4 regions of the Bradyrhizobium sp. MOS001 genome follow, and region 3 is predicted to be linked to each of the others. Evidence: predicted binding sites of a transcription regulator. Region 3 holds the regulator's gene; each other region holds the start of a gene.
What was found. The regulator LexA, encoded in region 3, represses DNA repair genes until DNA is damaged. The targets are predictions, from matches to a motif close to TGTTCNNNNTGTGTTCNG.
Positions count from the first base shown of each region.

Region 1 (4,209 bases), on a different contig from region 3:
TGCCGCAGGCCGCGCGGTTGCGGGCTGCGAGCGCCGCTGAGAGATTGTCCGCGGTCCAGCGGCCCTCGCCGACCCAGACCAGCGATCCCACCATCGAGCGCACCTGGCTGTGCAGGAAGGAGCGCGCCGACGTAAGAATCGTGATCTCGCGGCCGTCGCGGTGCACGTCGAGCTGGTCGAGCGTTTTCTCCGGCGACTTGGCCTGGCACTCGGTGTCGCGAAACGTCGTGAAGTCGTGTTTGCCGAGCAGACGTTGTGCCGCCGCATGCATCGCATCGGCATCGAGCCGGCGCGGCACGCGCCAGGCGTGACCGATATCAAGCGCGAGATTGGCGCGGGTGTTGACGACGCGGTAGCGGTAGTGCCGCTTCACGGCCGAGAACCGCGCCTCGAAGGTGTCAGGGACGATCTCGGCCTCCAGCACCGCAATTGGATGCGGGCGCAGATGCGCGTTGAGACCATCGCGAAAACGGCCCGGCGGAAACTGCTTGTCGATGTCGACATGCGCGACCTGGCCGCGCGCATGCACGCCGGCATCGGTGCGGCCCGCACCGTGCACGCGCAGATCCGCGCCGGTCATCGCCTTCACCGCCGCCTCTAACGCGCCCTGCACGGAAGGCAGCGTGTCCTGCACCTGCCAGCCGAAGAACGGCGCGCCGTCATATTCGATGGTGAGCTTGTAGCGGGGCATCTCAATCCGGGTGGTGTCATCGCCCGGCTTGACCGGGCGATCCAGTACTCCGAGACATCTCTGTTCAGCCGAGAAGCCTCGGCGTACTGGATACCCCGCCTTCGCGGGGTATGACAGCGCTACGTGAATTTGGCTCCCGGCTTCACCGGCACGCCGCGCAAAAAGTCCGTGGCCTGCATCCGCGCCTTGCCCTCGCGCTGGAGCTCGAGGATGCGGATCGCGCCCTCGCCGCAGGCAATCGTGAGCTGGTCGTCGAGCACCTCGCCGGGTGCACCGGAGCCCTTCGCCAACTCGCAGCGCAGGATTTTTACGCGCGCATTCTCAAGCTCGGCCCAGGCGCCGGGAAACGGCGACAGGCCGTGGATGTGGCGCAGCACGGCGTGCGCCGGCTTGGTCCATTCGATCCGCGCTTCGGCCTTGTCGATCTTGGCGGCGTAGGTGACGCCATCCGCGCTCTGCTTCTTGAGCTGGAGCCCGCCGCGGGCGAGCGCGGCCATCGCGCGCACCATCAGATCGGCACCGAGCCGGGAGAGGCGGTCATGCAGATCGACCGCGGTCATGTTGTCGGGAATCGCCATGCGCTCGGCCATGGCGACGTCACCGGTGTCGAGACCGACATCCATCTTCATCACCATGACGCCGCTCTCGGCATCGCCTTCCATGATCGCGCGGTTGATCGGCGCGGCGCCGCGCCAGCGCGGCAGCAGCGAAGCGTGCAGATTGTAACAGCCGAGCTTCGGCGCATCGAGGATCGCCTGCGGCAGGATCATGCCGTAGGCGACGACGACGGCGGCATCGGCGTCGAAGGCGCGAAACTCGTCGAGCGCTTCGGGCGTCTTCAGCGACTTCGGCGTCAGCACGGGAACGCCGAGCTTTCGCGCGGCTTCCTCGACCGGGGTCGGCTGCAATTGCAGGCCGCGCCGTCCGCCGGGCTTGGGCGCGCGCGTATAGACCGCCGCGATCTCGTGGCCATGCGAGACCAGCTCGAGCAGCGTCGGCACGGAGAAATCGGGCGTGCCCATGAAGATGAGGCGGAGGGGCATGACAAGGACTCGGTATGTTCCCTCCCCCCTTGCGGGGGAGGGCTAGGGAGAGGGGTGCCACACGACGCGCTCTCTCGGCGTTAGCGCGGGCGCCCTATTGTTGGCATTCGCAAACGACGGGCGCCTTTTGCTGGGCTACCCCTCTCCCCCGCCCTCCCCCGCAAGGGGGGAGGGAGCGCACGGGAGTTCGCGGCAGCACCAGCGCTTACAAATGACTTACTCCGCGCGCTTGGCGGCTTTCTCGAACTTCTTGATCACGCGGTCGCGCTTGAGCTTTGAGAGATAGTCGACGAACAGCACGCCGTTGAGATGGTCGATCTCGTGCTGAATGCAGGTGGCGTAGAGGCCTTCGGCGTCCTCCTCGTGCACCTTGCCGTCGAGATCGGTGAAGCGCACGCGCACCTTCGCAGGCCTTTCGACCTCCTCGTAATATTCGGGGATCGAGAGGCAGCCTTCCTCGTAGACCGACAGATCCTCGGAGGAGGCGATAATTTCAGGGTTGATGAAGACACGCGGCTCCGGCTTTGTCTCGCCGTCCGGGTCAGGCTTGGCGAGGTCCATGGTGATCAGCCGCAAGGGCTGCGCGATCTGGATCGCCGCGAGCCCGATGCCGGGCGCGTCGTACATGGTCTCGAACATGTCGTCGGCAAGCTTGCGGATCTCCGTCGTGACCTTCTCGATCGGCTTGGAGACCAGACGCAGCTGCTTGTCGGGCAGGATGATGATTTCTCTGAGGGCCATGGCCGCGATTTAAGCCGCATGCCGGATGCGGTCAATGCGGCGAGGAACTCCGTTAACCCTCCGCTAACCATAAAACTTCAGGTTTCGTTAACCATAAAAATTAGGGGGCTATTAACCATAAGCGTTCGCTATTCGTTCGCGGAGAGTGTCGAATCGGCTACAAGGGCCGCCATGAACGAGATCATTTTCCTGGCTGGCGACTGGCCGGTCCGCACCATCGATGCGCTGATCGGCTTCGGCGCCCTCGTCGTCATCCTGCTGGTGGTGATCGCGGTCGTGATCGCGCGATCCGGGCGGCGCGGCGCGGAACTCGCCATGGCCAATGCCATCCGCGCGGACGAGCTCGAGGAGCGCCTCAGCCAGGTGCTGCACGCCCAGAGCGAGGCTGCCGGCCGAGCCGACGCCATGACCCAGGCGCTGGCCGGCCGCCAGGCCGACATGGCGCGCGCGGTCAACGAGCGGCTGGATTCGGTGACCCATCGGGTCGGCCAGTCGATGGAACACTCGACGCGCAACACCATGGAGAGCCTGCGCGCCCTGCACGAGCGGCTCGGCATCATCGACAACGCGCACAAGAACCTGACCGACCTCACCACGCAGGTGACGACCTTGCGCGACGTGCTCGCCAACAAGCAGTCGCGCGGCGCCTTCGGCCAGGCGCGGATGGAGGCGATCGTCCAGGACGGCTTGCCGAAGGGCGCCTACGAGTTCCAGTTCACGCTCTCGACGGGAAAGCGGCCGGACTGCGTGGTGTTCCTGCCCGACCAGCGGCCGCTCTGCATCGACGCAAAATTTCCGCTGGAGGCGATGACCGCGCTGCACGATGCGCGCACCGACGAGGAGAAGCGCATCGCCACGCAGCGGCTGCGCGGCGACGTGATGAAGCATGTCAGCGACATCGCCGACAAATATCTCGTCGCCGGCGAGACCCAGGAGATGGCACTGATGTTCGTGCCGTCGGAATCGGTCTATGCCGAGATCCATGACGGTTTCGACGACGTGATCCAGAAGGCCTATCGCGCCCGCGTCGTGCTGGTGTCGCCTTCGCTGCTGATGCTCGCGATCCAGGTGATGCAGCAGATCATGAAAGACGCGCGCATGCGCGACGCCGCCGACCAGATCCGCACCGAGGTGATCAAGCTCGGCGACGATTTGGGCCGCCTGCGCGACCGCGTGCTGAAGCTCCAGAAGCATTTTGCCGACGCGAACGAGGACGTGCGGCAGGTGCTGATCTCCGCCGACAAGATCGAGAAGCGCGCAGGGAGAATCGAGGAGCTCGATTTCAGCAAGACCGATGCGCCGGAGGGGCCGCATCTGGTGGCAACCGGTGCCGCGGAGCTGTTCCCGAGGAAGCTCCAGGCGGGGGAGTGAGTTTTGAGGCACACTGTCGTCGCCCGGCTTGACCGGGCGACGACACCTCACTTGTGGCAGCCAGAATCTGCTAACACCTCCCCATGACCGCACCCGACGCGACCTCCCCTGCCAGCCCCGACACGGCCCCCACCTCCTGGCGTGACGGCCTGGCCGTGTACCTGCAACCGCGGGTGCTGATCGTACTGTTCCTCGGCTTCTCGTCCGGGCTGCCGCTGGCGCTGTCGGGCTCCACGCTCCTGGTGTGGATGCGCGAGGCCGGGGTCGACCTCAAGACCATCGGGCTGTTTGCGCTGGTCGGCACGCCCTACACGCTGAAATTCCTGTGGGCGCCGCTGGTGGATGCGCTGCATGTGCCGCTGT
Region 1 is NZ_SPVJ01000032.1:21,664-25,872, reverse strand. Features, by position in the region: gene truA (tRNA pseudouridine(38-40) synthase TruA) at 1-691, opposite strand, end outside; gene fmt (methionyl-tRNA formyltransferase) at 811-1,734, opposite strand; gene def (peptide deformylase) at 1,951-2,475, opposite strand; gene rmuC (DNA recombination protein RmuC) at 2,647-3,846, shown strand; gene CT676_RS29610 (AmpG family muropeptide MFS transporter) at 3,930-4,209, shown strand, end outside.
Region 1: a site for LexA is predicted at 2,598-2,615, ahead of rmuC (DNA recombination protein RmuC). Genes of this name have one in related genera too.

Region 2 (4,209 bases), on a different contig from region 3:
AGCGCCTGCGCGGGCTCGAAGCGATGCGGCAGCGTCAGGATCAGGAGCTGGCCCTCGGAAAACTCAAGAAGGTCGGCAAAAGAGAGATGGCATTCGCCCTTCTCGATCCGCGTGATGTCGTCGCCGCGCTTGCCTCTGGTGAGGAGCTGGCACAGCCGGCCATAGGCGGCGCGGTCGCGCGGATAGACAAAAATGTCGGGCGTGCCGTCGATGAAGACGATGCGCGCGCCGATCAGCAATTTCGGCTTGTGCAGCACCTTGTCATTGTCGAGCTCCTTGTAGGCGCGCACCACGCCGGCGAGCGTGTTGTGGTCGGCAATGCCGATCACGGGAATGCCGAGGATGCTCGCCTGATGCACATAGGCGCGCGGATCCGAGCCGCCGCGCAGGAAGGAGAAGTTGGTGGTGATGCCGATCTCGGCATAAGCGGGCGTGGTCATGCGAAGAGACCGTGCACATACCAGTTGGGGGGAATGGGTTTGCCTTCGTCGTCGAACACCTCTCCTTCGTAAAGACCGTCGCGAAAGATCCAGAAGCGCAGGCCTTCGGCATCCTCGATGCGGAAATAATCCCGCGTCAATTGCTTGCCGTCCTGCCGCCACCATTCCATCGCGATGCGCTCGGGCCCTTCCACCCGCACCACCGCATGCAGCGCACGCCGCCAGGTGAACTGATGCGGCGGGCCGTCCGGCACGGTCGCGAACGGCACCTTGATCGGCTCCGGTCTGTCGAACAGCCGCAGGGGGCGCAGCGGCGGCTCGCTCTCGGCGCGCGCCGGCCATTCGGCCTGCATGGCCACGGCGAGATGGTGCTGGGCAGGCGCGGCCAGCACCGCACATTCGGGGATATGGGTATCCTCAGGCAAATGCACGACGACGCGCTTTCCGCCGATGCGCGCGGCGATGCGGTCGATCAGCGCGGCGAGCTCGTCATTGTCATGGACATGGGCGTCGAGATCGCGCTGCTCCTGCACCACGATCTCGGTGCGGCTCGCCGACAGCCGCACCATGTCGAAACCAAAGCCGGGATCCAGCGGATCGGCGAGCGCATCGAGACGTTCGCGAAACAGCCGGTCGATGACTTTGCTTTGCGTCACCGGCCGCCCGGTCTCGACCATGATCGCGCGCACCACGCCGTCGGTACGAAAGAAGGCGGCTTCCAGGCGCCGCGCGCCCTTGCCCTGCTTCTCCATGGACGCGATCAGCGTGTCGGCGAGCCGCGACAGCGTCAGCGCGATCATGGTGTCGGTGGCGATCGGTTCGGCAAAGCGCTTCTCCACGATATAATCCGGCAGCGGTTTGCGCGGATTGATCGGGGCATCGCCATGCCCCTGCGCATGCGCGAGCAGCGTGGAGAACCGCGCGCCGAACCGCGCCGTGATCTCATGCGGCTCGCGCGAGGCGACATCGCCGATGGTTTTCAGGCCGGCGCGGCGCAGACCAGTGGTGATGGCCTCGCCCGCACCAAGCGCGGATACCGGCAGCCGGCTGATCGCCGCCGCCTCCCCGCCATCGGCGACGATGGTGCCGGAGGCCTGCCGCGTCAGCGTGCGCGCACAGACCGAGGTGCCGGCGATCGCCGCGCTGACGGCAAAACCCTGACGGGCGAGCGCGCGGACGAAGGTCTGCAACAACGCAGCCTCGCCGCCGAACAGATGCGCGCAGCCGGTGATGTCCAGAAACAGCCCGTACGGCGGATCGAGCGCCACCAGCGGCGTGAAGCGGTCGCACCAGTCGGCGACGTCGCTGAGCGTCTTCGCATCGGCCACGACATCGGCGTCGAACACTTTCAAGTCCGGACACATCGCCCGTGCATTGGCCAGGGGCTGGCCGATGTGCAAGCCGAGGCGCTCGGCGGCTTCGTCCAGCGCATGGATCACCAGCGCATTGTTGTCCTTGATGACAACGATGCTCGGATCATTGGTCTTACCCAGCGCGCCGAAGAACCGCTGAATCCGATCGATGGGCAGGCGCGGCAGCCACAGGCTGAGGATACGTCGACGGTTCAGAGAACTGGCACTCATCACATTTCCATTCCATGATCCACCGGCCGCACGGGCCATGACGATTGCGCAAGAGTTCGGCATCGAAGCGCGGCGCGCCCCAGGAGCTCCATGCCGGGCCCGGCGGCGAATGCGCCGCGCGCAACATCCACCGCGTCTCCGCGGTCGAGGGCAGCGGCTGCGCGGCCATCCGCAACATCAGGCCGGTGACACCGGAGCCTTGCGCGGCCAGTGTCAGCTTGCGGCTCGCCACGAGATCGAACTGCCGCGTCTCACCCCAGAGCTCGAGCACAACGGCGCCAAGCGCGTCGCAGGCGAGCGCATCGGCCGAGGTCCGCAACGCGCTCTCGACATCGGCGGCGCGCACCATCACCACGCGGCGCGGATCGAGACCGATCTCGGCAAGCCCGCTCATCGACAGCGCGCCGGTCTCGAGTTCCGAAAAATCCTGCCGCACCCACAGCAGCGGCCGGCGCCGCGAGACACGCCCCGCAAGCCCCATGACAAAACCCGTCGCGGCGGTTCCCTGCCGGCCCTCGCAAAACACCTCGTGGATCACCGCGCGCGCGAGCCCGCCCTTCAGCGCGCTGTCGACCTCGTCGTGGCCGAGCGCGACGCGATCGTGCTGATGCACGACCTCCGCCGTCTCGATGCGCTCGATCTGGCCGCGCAAGGTCGCAAGCGCGTTCATCCGTGCGCCGCTCATATACGCCGCTCCTTCAGAGGTGATTGCCGAGGTTCTCAAAAATAAGAACCTACGGCTGGCTCATTTGTTCATGATATGTTCTAATATAAAGCTAACAGCGGCCGGGGAGTCAATCGAATTGGTGCTCATCCGGATTCGTAAGCTGAATCAAAGGGATTCCACGATGGACGTACAACGCAAGCTGGAGATTCTGGCTGATGCCGCCAAATACGACGCGTCGTGCGCCTCCAGCGGCACCGAGAAGCGGGATTCCAGCGATGGCAAGGGCATGGGCTCGACCGCGCCGGGCATGGGCATCTGCCATTCCTACGCGCCGGACGGACGCTGCATCTCGCTGCTCAAAGTGCTCCTGACCAACGCCTGCAATTACGACTGCCTTTATTGCGTCAACCGCGCCTCCTCCAACGTGCCGCGTGCCCGCTTCACCATCGACGAAGTGGTCAAGCTCACGCTCGACTTCTACCGGCGCAATTACATCGAGGGCCTGTTTCTCTCCTCCGGCATCATCCGCAGCCCCGACTACACCATGGAGCAGGTGGTCAGCGTCGCGCGCAAACTGCGCGAGGAGCATCACTTCCGCGGCTACATCCATCTCAAGACCATTCCCGAGGCCGACGACGCGCTGATCGCGGAAGCCGGCAAATATGCAGATCGCCTCTCCATCAACATCGAGATGCCTGAGGAGACGAGCCTGCAGCAATACGCACCGGAAAAGGATGTGCGCGCGATCCGCCGCACCATGGGCCGGCTGCGGCTGAAGCTCGACGAGGCCGAGGAAAACCGCAGCACAAAGACGAAGGCCAGGCCGCAGCGCTTCGCGCCCGCCGGACAGAGCACACAGATGATCGTCGGCGCCGACGCGGCCTCTGATCACACCATCCTGCACACCAGCTCCAATCTCTATGGCTCCTACCGGCTGCGGCGCGTCTATTACTCCGCCTTCAGCCCGATCCCCGATGCCAGCCGCGCTTTGCCTCTGGTACAGCCGCCGCTGCTGCGCGAGCACCGGCTTTACCAGGCCGACTGGCTGATGCGGTTCTACGGTTTCGACGTTGCGGAGATCGTTGACGACAGCGCGATGCTGCCGCTCGACATCGATCCGAAGCTCGCCTGGGCGCTGCGCCATCGCGACCGCTTCCCGCTCGACGTCAACCGCGCCAGCCGCGAGGAGCTGTTGCGCGTGCCGGGCTTCGGCACCAAGGCGGTCGAACGCATCATCGCGACGCGGCGCACCACCACGATCCGCCTCTCCGATCTCGCGCGGCTGCATGTGCCCCGCAACAAGGCGCTGCCATTCATCGTCCTCAGCGATCACCGGCCCGCGCCGCATCGCCTCGACGAGGCGCGGCTGATCGAACGGTTCAAGCCGAAGGCAACACAATTGGGGTTTGGCTTCTGATGCAGTACATCACCCTCGACACCGAAACCGATTTCGACGGCTGGCGCAAAGCCGCGCGTAGCCTCGTGCTGCATCATGTGCAGCCAACCGATGTCACCTGGA
Region 2 is NZ_SPVJ01000009.1:108,822-113,030, forward strand. Features, by position in the region: gene CT676_RS15425 (error-prone DNA polymerase) at 1-440, opposite strand, end outside; gene CT676_RS15430 (DNA polymerase Y family protein) at 437-2,023, opposite strand; gene CT676_RS15435 (DNA repair protein) at 1,926-2,708, opposite strand; gene CT676_RS15440 (putative DNA modification/repair radical SAM protein) at 2,872-4,107, shown strand; gene CT676_RS15445 (UdgX family uracil-DNA binding protein) at 4,107-4,209, shown strand, end outside.
Region 2: a site for LexA is predicted at 2,774-2,791, ahead of CT676_RS15435 (DNA repair protein). Genes of this name have one in related genera too.

Region 3 (4,209 bases):
AGGCCGCCGACCTGAAATCCCAGGCCGACCCGCTGCCTGACAAGGATCAGGGCCCCGCAGCGCCGGACGTCAGTCCGTACAAGCCGCCGGGGAGTTGACCGATGCTGGCCGTGGCTCTCGTCCTTCTCGTCCTCGCCATGGCCATCCTCGTACCGGTCTGTCTCGCCTTCTGGATCATGCCGCGGCGGACTTGATGCTCACCCTTCATCGCAGAGCGGATGACGCAGGATAAATCATCCTGCGCGGCCACTGTTTTGCCTCTGCGCCTGCACTCGGCTAGAACTCTCGCCGCCGATTTGCCCGAACGGGCCCAGCAGGAGTTTTCACCCGTGGCCCTGATGCCGGTTTCCGACGCGCTCGCTGCGGTGCTGGCGGGCGCAGAGCCGCTGCCTGAAGAGATGATCGCGCTCGACGCAGCCTTCCACCGCGTGCTCGCGCGCGACGTCGCCGCGCGGCGCACGCAGCCGCCGCAGGCGATGTCGGCAATGGACGGCTATGCGGTGCGCGCGGTCGATGCGGCGAAGATCGACTCCCAGCTCACCCTGATTGGCGAGGTCGCGGCGGGCCGCCCGTTTGCGGGATCGGTCGGCGCCGGCGAGGCCGTGCGTATCTTCACCGGCGGTGTCGTTCCCGATGGCGCTGATGCGGTCGTGATCCAGGAGGACACGATCGCGGACGGCAAGCGCATAACGATCAAGGAAGCCGCCGTAACGGGGCGGCACATCCGCCCCGCCGGCGTCGACTTCTCGGAAGGCGACGTGCTGCTGCGCAAGGGAGCCCGGCTCACCGAGCGCGACCTCGCGCTCGCCGCCGGCATGAATTACCCGCAATTGCCAGTCCGGCGACGCCCGAAGGTCGCGATCCTCGCGACCGGCGACGAGCTGGTGATGCCGGGTACGACGCCGGGCCACGGCCAGATCGTCTATTCCAACGGCTACGCCCTGCACGCGCTCGCCCGCAGCGAGGGCGCCGATACCATCGACCTCGGCGTTGCCGCCGATACGCTGGAGGCCACCACGGCCGGCATCGGCCGCGCGCGGGAGAGCGGCGCCGACATCCTGATCACGACCGGCGGCGCGTCGGTCGGGGACCACGATCTGGTCCAGCAGGCGCTGAGGGACGAAGGTATCTCGATGGCGTTCTGGAAGATAGCGATGCGGCCGGGCAAGCCGATGATGAACGGGCGGCTCGGCGCGATGCGCGTGATCGGCCTGCCCGGCAATCCCGTGTCATCCTACGTTTGCGGCTTCCTGTTCATGGTGCCGTTGATTCGCGCGCTTTCGGGCCGTTCGATGATTCATCACCGCCGCGAACGCGCGGTGCTCGGCCGCGATGTCGGCGCCAACGACCAGCGCGAGGATTACCTGCGCGCACGCCTCGAGCTCCGCGATGACGGCACGCTCGTCGCCCTTCCGGTCAATCACCAGGATTCCTCGCTGCTTGCGAATCTCGCTGCGGCACAGGCACTTCTCGTGCGCGCGCCATTCGCGTCGAAGGCCGAAGCCGGCACGCCTTGCGAGGTCTTGCGGCTGCCCGTCTGAGCGCTTCGTTCGCGTGCGTTCCGCGAACTTTGTCGCGTTCACGGTAAATTAAGCAGTTGCGGAACATGTATCGAACATATAGTGTCTGTTCATGATTTGTTTCGAGAATGTAGCGGCTTACTGCTGAATTCAGCGTCTCGGAATCGAACGACATCAACCGGGGGATTTTGGTCGAGATGTTAACGCGCAAACAATACGAGCTCCTGCGGTTCATCAGCGAACGGCTGAAGGAAAGCGGCGTGCCGCCCTCCTTCGATGAGATGAAGGACGCGCTCGACCTGCGCTCGAAATCGGGCATCCATCGCCTGATCACTGCGCTCGAGGAGCGCGGCTTCATCCGGCGCCTGCCCAACCGGGCCCGCGCCATCGAGGTGATCAAGCTGCCCGAGCTTCAGGCCGCTGCCGGCAGCCGCCGCGGCTTCACGCCGAGCGTCATCGAAGGCAATCTCGGCAAGGTCCGCACGACTTCGAGCCCGCCGGCGGACGAGGGCGAGCGCCCCGTCGCGGTCCCCGTGATGGGCCGCATCGCGGCCGGTACGCCGATCGAGGCCTTGCAGACCCGCAGCCACACCATCAGCGTACCGCCTGACATGCTCGGCTCGGGCGAACATTACGCGCTCGAAGTGCGCGGCGATTCCATGGTCGAGGCCGGCATTCTCGACGGCGACATGGCGCTGATCCAGCGCAACGAGAGCGCCGATACCGGCGATATCGTGGTGGCGCTGATCGACGACGAGGAGGCGACGCTCAAGCGCTTCCGCCGCCGCGGCGCCTCGATCGCGCTCGAGCCCGCCAATGCGGCCTATGAGGTCCGCATTCTGCCGCCCAACCGGGTGAAGATCCAGGGCAAGCTGATCGGGCTGTACCGGAAGTATTGATACCGGACGTGCCGGTATCGGTTATTTGGCGCCCCGCGCGCTTTCGATCGGCGGCGCCGATCCGAGATTGGAGCGGACGATTGTCCGCTTCCGCTGGATAGTCTTTCTGGTTTCGCGCAGATTATCCGGCCCCTCCTCCAGCGGTAAATCCTCGGCACGCCGCACGAAGCAGCCCTGCTTCGCGGCCTTCAGGTTCGAGGAGAAGTCATGCGCCGGATCGTTCTGAGCACAATTGCTGTGGCGCTGATCGCAGCATCAGCGTCGCAAGCCTTGGACGTACAAGCCTTGGACGTACAAGCCTTGGCCGTGCAAGCCTTGGCCGTGCAAGCCTTGGCCGCGCAATCGCGGCCCCATGTCCGCAAGGACACCGCCGTAAGCGAGCAAGTCCGCAAGGCCCTCGACGCCGTCGACCAACCGTCGCGGCCGGGCTGGCACTATTCCGGCTGGTCGGCGCCTGCGGGGCGCTGACACGCGCCTGCAGAATGCAAAGGGGCGGGCTTTGTTCCTGGCGGATTCGGGAAAGTTAATGTGATTGCGGCCTGCGGCGGCGAGCCGTAGATTTGCCTACAACCCGGCAGAACGTTTGGTATTTCCACTCTGATAGAGGCCTGCGCCTCGATTAAGAGACGTGGGTCGCCATCCCTGCATGAGGAGCACCCGATGTGTGACTACAGCCTGCATGCCGTCGCGTCGCGTCCCGCCGAAGTCGGCGAGACGATCGTCACGACAACTTTCCGCGGCACCTCGACGCGCGGCTTTGCCTCCGCGGCCGATCCGACCGTCGCGGTCTGCCTGCTCCCGGGAACGGAGCTCGCCTTCGCCGACAACGTCCGCTACGACAATCGCTGGATCTGGACGCGCACCGTCAATTCGCGCGTCGGCAAGTTCGGCAAGATCGATCCGCACATTCCCGATCGCCATCATGATGCGATCGAATTCCCCGACGGCAAATCCGTGCTGGTGACGCAGCTGGTCGAAGGCCAGCGTGCGACCGTGCTGCAGCTACCGGTGACCCAGCCGCTCGGCGATCGCGAGCACAAGCCGCAGACCATCACCGACAGCCGGCCAACCATCACCCGCCTGCCGATCGGCTGACATCGCCATTCCCGACCGGCAGGTCGGGCCAGGATTGAAAATCGCCATCGCCGGCCGAGGCCGGCGAGATGGTGTTGCTCGTGCCCCGCGAAACGCCATCGGGCGGACCACGCCGTTGCGCCTCCCACCGCACGAAGTTTGCGCTGTCCTGCCTGAATTTTGAACGTCCGTTCCGCAGCCAAATGGCCGATGCTTGGTGCGGTTTGGGACGGCGGGCACGTTCGATGAAGACCTTCATTCGCGTCGTTGAACTCTGGGTGCCTGACCGCACGCGCATGCGGCTGGAATTCGGCGGCGGCCTCTACGGCGAAGGGTTGTCCGCGTTTAGGGACGTGAGCGAAGATTTGCACTTCGCATATGACGAGGGGCTTCCCGGCAAGGCCTGGGCCAGCGGCCACCCTGTGATCCTCACCAGATTCACCGATTCCTATTTCAAGCGGACCGATCAGGCCATCGCCGCCGGGCTGACCTGCGGCGTGGCGGTGCCCGTGTTTTCAGGCGAATTCCTGCAAGCCGTCATGGTGCTGTTCTGCGGCGATGACGAGGCCCATGTCGGCGCGATCGAGCTCTGGCACAACGATGCCGAAACCTCCCACGAGATGGGGCTCGTCGACGGCTATTACGGCACCGCCGACATGTTCGAATTCAACTCCCGCCACACCAGATTTCCGCGCGGCTTCGGCCTTCCAGGCCGC
Region 3 is NZ_SPVJ01000001.1:627,105-631,313, forward strand. Features, by position in the region: gene CT676_RS03005 (hypothetical protein) at 1-98, shown strand, start outside; gene glp (gephyrin-like molybdotransferase Glp) at 330-1,541, shown strand; gene lexA (transcriptional repressor LexA) at 1,718-2,419, shown strand; gene CT676_RS03020 (hypothetical protein) at 2,627-2,887, shown strand; gene CT676_RS43850 (hypothetical protein) at 3,080-3,514, shown strand; gene CT676_RS03030 (GAF domain-containing protein) at 3,739-4,209, shown strand, end outside.

Region 4 (4,209 bases), on a different contig from region 3:
GCGCGATCTCGTTGGCACCGTCAGCGCTCATGCCGACATTGAGCACGCGCGCGCCGCGGGTGACGATGCTTTCCAGCTCTTCGATGGTGTAAAAATTGAGCCGGACCGGGATGCCGAAGCGGTCGCGCAAGGGATTGGTGAGGAGGCCGGCGCGCGTGGTAGCGCCGACGAGCGTGAATTTCGACAGCTCGATCTTCACCGAGCGTGCCGCCGGGCCCTCGCCGATGATCAGGTCGAGCTGAAAGTCCTCCATCGCGGGATAGAGCACCTCTTCCACCGCCGGGCTGAGCCGATGGATCTCGTCGATGAAGAGCACGTCGCGCTCTTCGAGGTTGGTGAGGAGTGCGGCGAGATCGCCGGCCTTGGCGATCACCGGACCCGAGGTGGCGCGAAAGCCGACGCCGAGCTCCTTGGCGACGATCTGCGCCAGCGTGGTCTTGCCGAGGCCAGGGGGGCCTACGAACAGCACGTGATCCAGCGCCTCGCCGCGCTTGCGCGCCGCCTCGATGAAGATCGAGAGGTTCTTGCGCGCCTGCTGCTGGCCGACGAAGTCGGACAGCGATTGCGGACGTAGCGCGGTGTCGCCGACGTCATCGGAGCGGCGCTCGGGCGTGACGATGCGTGGGGGAGTGGTCATGCGGGCAGGATAACACGATGCAGCGGTTTCGCGAGCCACCAGCACAGGCTGGCCGGAATGACGGCGACGACGGCGAGCATCGCCGAAAGCTTCAGCGCCTCGGGCGCGGAACGGACACTCGGCACGATCACCGCCGAGGTTTCGGAGGGCACGACGAACATGCCAACCATGACGAAGCCGGCCGCGCCCACGGCCGCGGCGAGCCACGCCATCCAGATCATGTTGAGATCGGCGTAGACCGCCGCCAACGCAAATATCAGGCCGGCGACGACTGCAGGAAGGAACGAGGCGAGAATCGTGACGATGGCCAACAGCACGACCGCGATCGAAACCAGGGCACGCAGTGCTTCCAGTTCGAGGAACACGAGAAACATCTGCAGCACCGCGGCGCCGAGCGCCGTTACCGTCACAGCAATCAACGCGGCGGTCGTCAGCGGCCCGACAATGGAGAAAATCACGACGATACCGGCCACGCGCGAAAGGCGACGAAACAGGGCGGCGACGGGATTGGCGTGGGCCGCGCTCACTTCGACAGCTCCTTCAGGCCTAGCCGGATGAGTTGCGCGGTCTCGGCGCTCTCGCCCGCGCTGCGCGATGCGGATGCAATAGCGGCAGCCGCCTGCGGCTGGCCGTAGCCGAGATTGACCAGCGCAGAGATCGCATCTGCCACCGGGCGCGGCGCGCGCTGGTCGTCGACGGCGCCGGCGAGATGCACGACGGCGGGATCGACATTGGCGAAAGCAGGCGCCTTGTCCTTCAGCTCGGTAACGATGCGCTCGGCAACCTTGGGGCCGACGCCCGGCGTGCGTGCCACCGCGGCCTTATCGCGCAGCGCAATCGCGTTGGCGAGGTCGGAAGGCGCCAGCGTGCCGAGCACGGCAAGCGCGACCTTGGCGCCGACGCCCTGCACGGTCTGAAGCAGGCGAAACCATTCGCGCTCCTGGTCGGTGCGGAAGCCGAACAGTTTTATTTGATCCTCGCGGACATAGGTCTCGATCGACAGCACCGCGGCCTCGCCGGGCGAGGGTAGATGCTGCAGCGTGCGGGCCGAGCAATGCACCTGATAGCCAACGCCGCCGACGTCGAGGAGCACATAATCCTCGCCGTAGGAATCGATCAGGCCTTTGAGCTTGCCGATCATCTCGGGACCTCGGCTACGGCAGGCACTTCTCTCTCGTCATGGCCGGGCTTGACCCGGCCATCCACGCCTTTGACATCGGCGAGAAAGAACGTGGATGCCCGGGACAAGCCCGGGCATGACGCCGGCGATGCATGGCGATCGATCATATCCCCACCACCTTCAGCCTGAGCGCCGTGCTTTGGCGATGATGGGCGTGGGTAATGGCGATGGCGAGCGCGTCGGCGGCGTCCGCTGACGGCGGCTCGGCTTTCGGCAGCAAGATCTTCAGCATCATCGCGATCTGGTGCTTGTCGGCGTGGCCGGCGCCGACCACCGTCTTCTTGACCTGGTTCGGCGCGTATTCGGCGACGGTAATGCCGAACATCGCGGGCGCCAGCATGGCGACGCCGCGGGCCTGGCCGAGCTTCAGCGTCGCGACGCCGTCCTTGTTCACAAAGGTCTGCTCGACCGCGGCTTCCATCGGCTTGTGACCGGACAGGACGGCCGCAAGCCCCTCATGGATTGCGAGCAGCCGGCTCGCCAGCGGCAAATCGTCCGGTGGTTCCACCGAGCCGCAGGCGACGTAGATCAAACGATTGCCCTCGGCCTCGATCACGCCCCAGCCGGTGCGGCGCAGGCCGGGGTCGATGCCGATGATGCGAACGGGGCCACGAATCGGGAGCGCAGTCATGGGCCAGTGATAGCGGCTGGCTGCGGTGGGGGAAACAGAAACAGAACGGAAGTAACAGGGGAAGTGGGGTGTCGCGATTGGGTGCCCGCGATGACGACCACAAGACACGCGGTCATACCCCGCGAAAGCGGGGTATCCAGTACGCCGCGGCTTCTCCGTTTCCCTCTGACGTCTCTGGAATACTGGGTCGCCCGGTCAAGCCGGGCGACGACAGCAGAATCTGGGGCTGGTGGCGACCTCAGCCGCCCATCTTCGCCAACAGCGCGTCCGACACCTCGAAATTGGCGTAGACGTGCTGGACGTCGTCGTGCTCGTTGAGCAGGTCCATCAGCTTCAAAAGCTTCTCGCCGGTCTCGTCGTCGACCGCGACCGTATTCTGCGGCTTCCAGATCAGGGCGGCCTTGCGCGGCTCGCCGAACTTGGCTTCCAGCGCCTTGGCGACGTCGCGATAGCCTTCGGTCGAGGCGTAGATCTCGTGTCCGCCTTCGCTCGATACGACGTCGTCGGCGCCGGCCTCGATCGCGGCATCCAGCACGGCGTCGTCGGAGGCGACGCTGCGGTCGTATTCGATGATGCCGGTGCGGTCGAACATGAAGGAGACCGAGCCGGTTTCGCCGAGATTGCCGCCCGATTTGGTGAAGAAGGAGCGGATGTCGGAGGCGGCGCGGTTGCGGTTGTCGGTCAGCGCCTCGACGATGACGGCGACGCCGCCGGGGCCGTAACCCTCGTAGCGGATCTCGTCATAGTTCTCGCCCTCATTGCCGAGCGCCTTCTTGACGGCGCGCTCGATATTGTCCTTCGGCATGTTCTCCTGGCGCGCCGCGATGATGGCGGCGCGCAGGCGCGGGTTCATGTTGGGGTCGGGCGTGCCCAGCTTGGCCGCGACGGTGATTTCCCGCGCCAGCTTGCCGAACAGCTTCGACTTCTGGGCATCCTGCCGCCCCTTGCGGTGCATGATGTTCTTGAATTGGGAATGTCCGGCCATGCGTGTCTCGTCAGGAATCGTGCGCCAAAGGTGAGCGTGGGAAGCGCGGCCTTATAGGCCGCCAACCCACCGGAATGAAAGAGGCTCTACGACTTTAAGGTAATACCGTAGTGGCCCGTGCCCAAGAGTCGGCATCAGTCAGGCACCGTTAACCCTGATTTCATTCCGGCTTGCGAAAATAGCAACCGCCCGTTCCCCGACAAGAGTGACCTGATGGCGTTCGCATTGTTCCGGAAGCGTCTGCCCGACTTGTCCGCGCCCGTGGCACCCCCACAGGCCGCGCCGTCGCCGGTCGATCCCGCGCCTGCCCCGTCGGCCGAGGGCGATTCCGCCAGGGAAATCCTGGAACTGCTGGAACTCGAGCTCGGCGCCATGATCCGCCAGCTCGAGCGGGCCGCCAATTCGGTCGCCGGCGGCGCGGAGGCGACCGCGGCAACGCTCGCGGATATTCGCGGGCGCACCGACGCCCTCACCGGCCGCACCAATGCGGCGCAATCGACCGCCTCCACCTTCGCCCACGCCGCCGACAAGTTCACCCAGTCCGCCCAAGGCATCGGCGCGCAGGTGCGCGAGGCCGGCAAGCTCGCCGACGAAGCCAGCGCTGCGGCGCAGGAAGCCCGCGCCAATGTCGACCGCCTGCGCGAATCCTCCGCCGCCATCGGCAATGTCGTCAATCTGATTGCGCAGATTGCGCGGCAGACGACGCTGCTCGCGCTCAACTCGACCATCGAGGCCGCGCGTGCGGGCGCGGCCGGCAAGGGCTTTGCGGTCGTCGC
Region 4 is NZ_SPVJ01000006.1:253,078-257,286, reverse strand. Features, by position in the region: gene ruvB (Holliday junction branch migration DNA helicase RuvB) at 1-637, opposite strand, end outside; gene CT676_RS12200 (hypothetical protein) at 634-1,164, opposite strand; gene ruvA (Holliday junction branch migration protein RuvA) at 1,161-1,778, opposite strand; gene ruvC (crossover junction endodeoxyribonuclease RuvC) at 1,921-2,448, opposite strand; gene CT676_RS12180 (YebC/PmpR family DNA-binding transcriptional regulator) at 2,687-3,433, opposite strand; gene CT676_RS12175 (methyl-accepting chemotaxis protein) at 3,647-4,209, shown strand, end outside.
Region 4: a site for LexA is predicted at 2,479-2,496, ahead of ruvC (crossover junction endodeoxyribonuclease RuvC). Genes of this name have one in related genera too.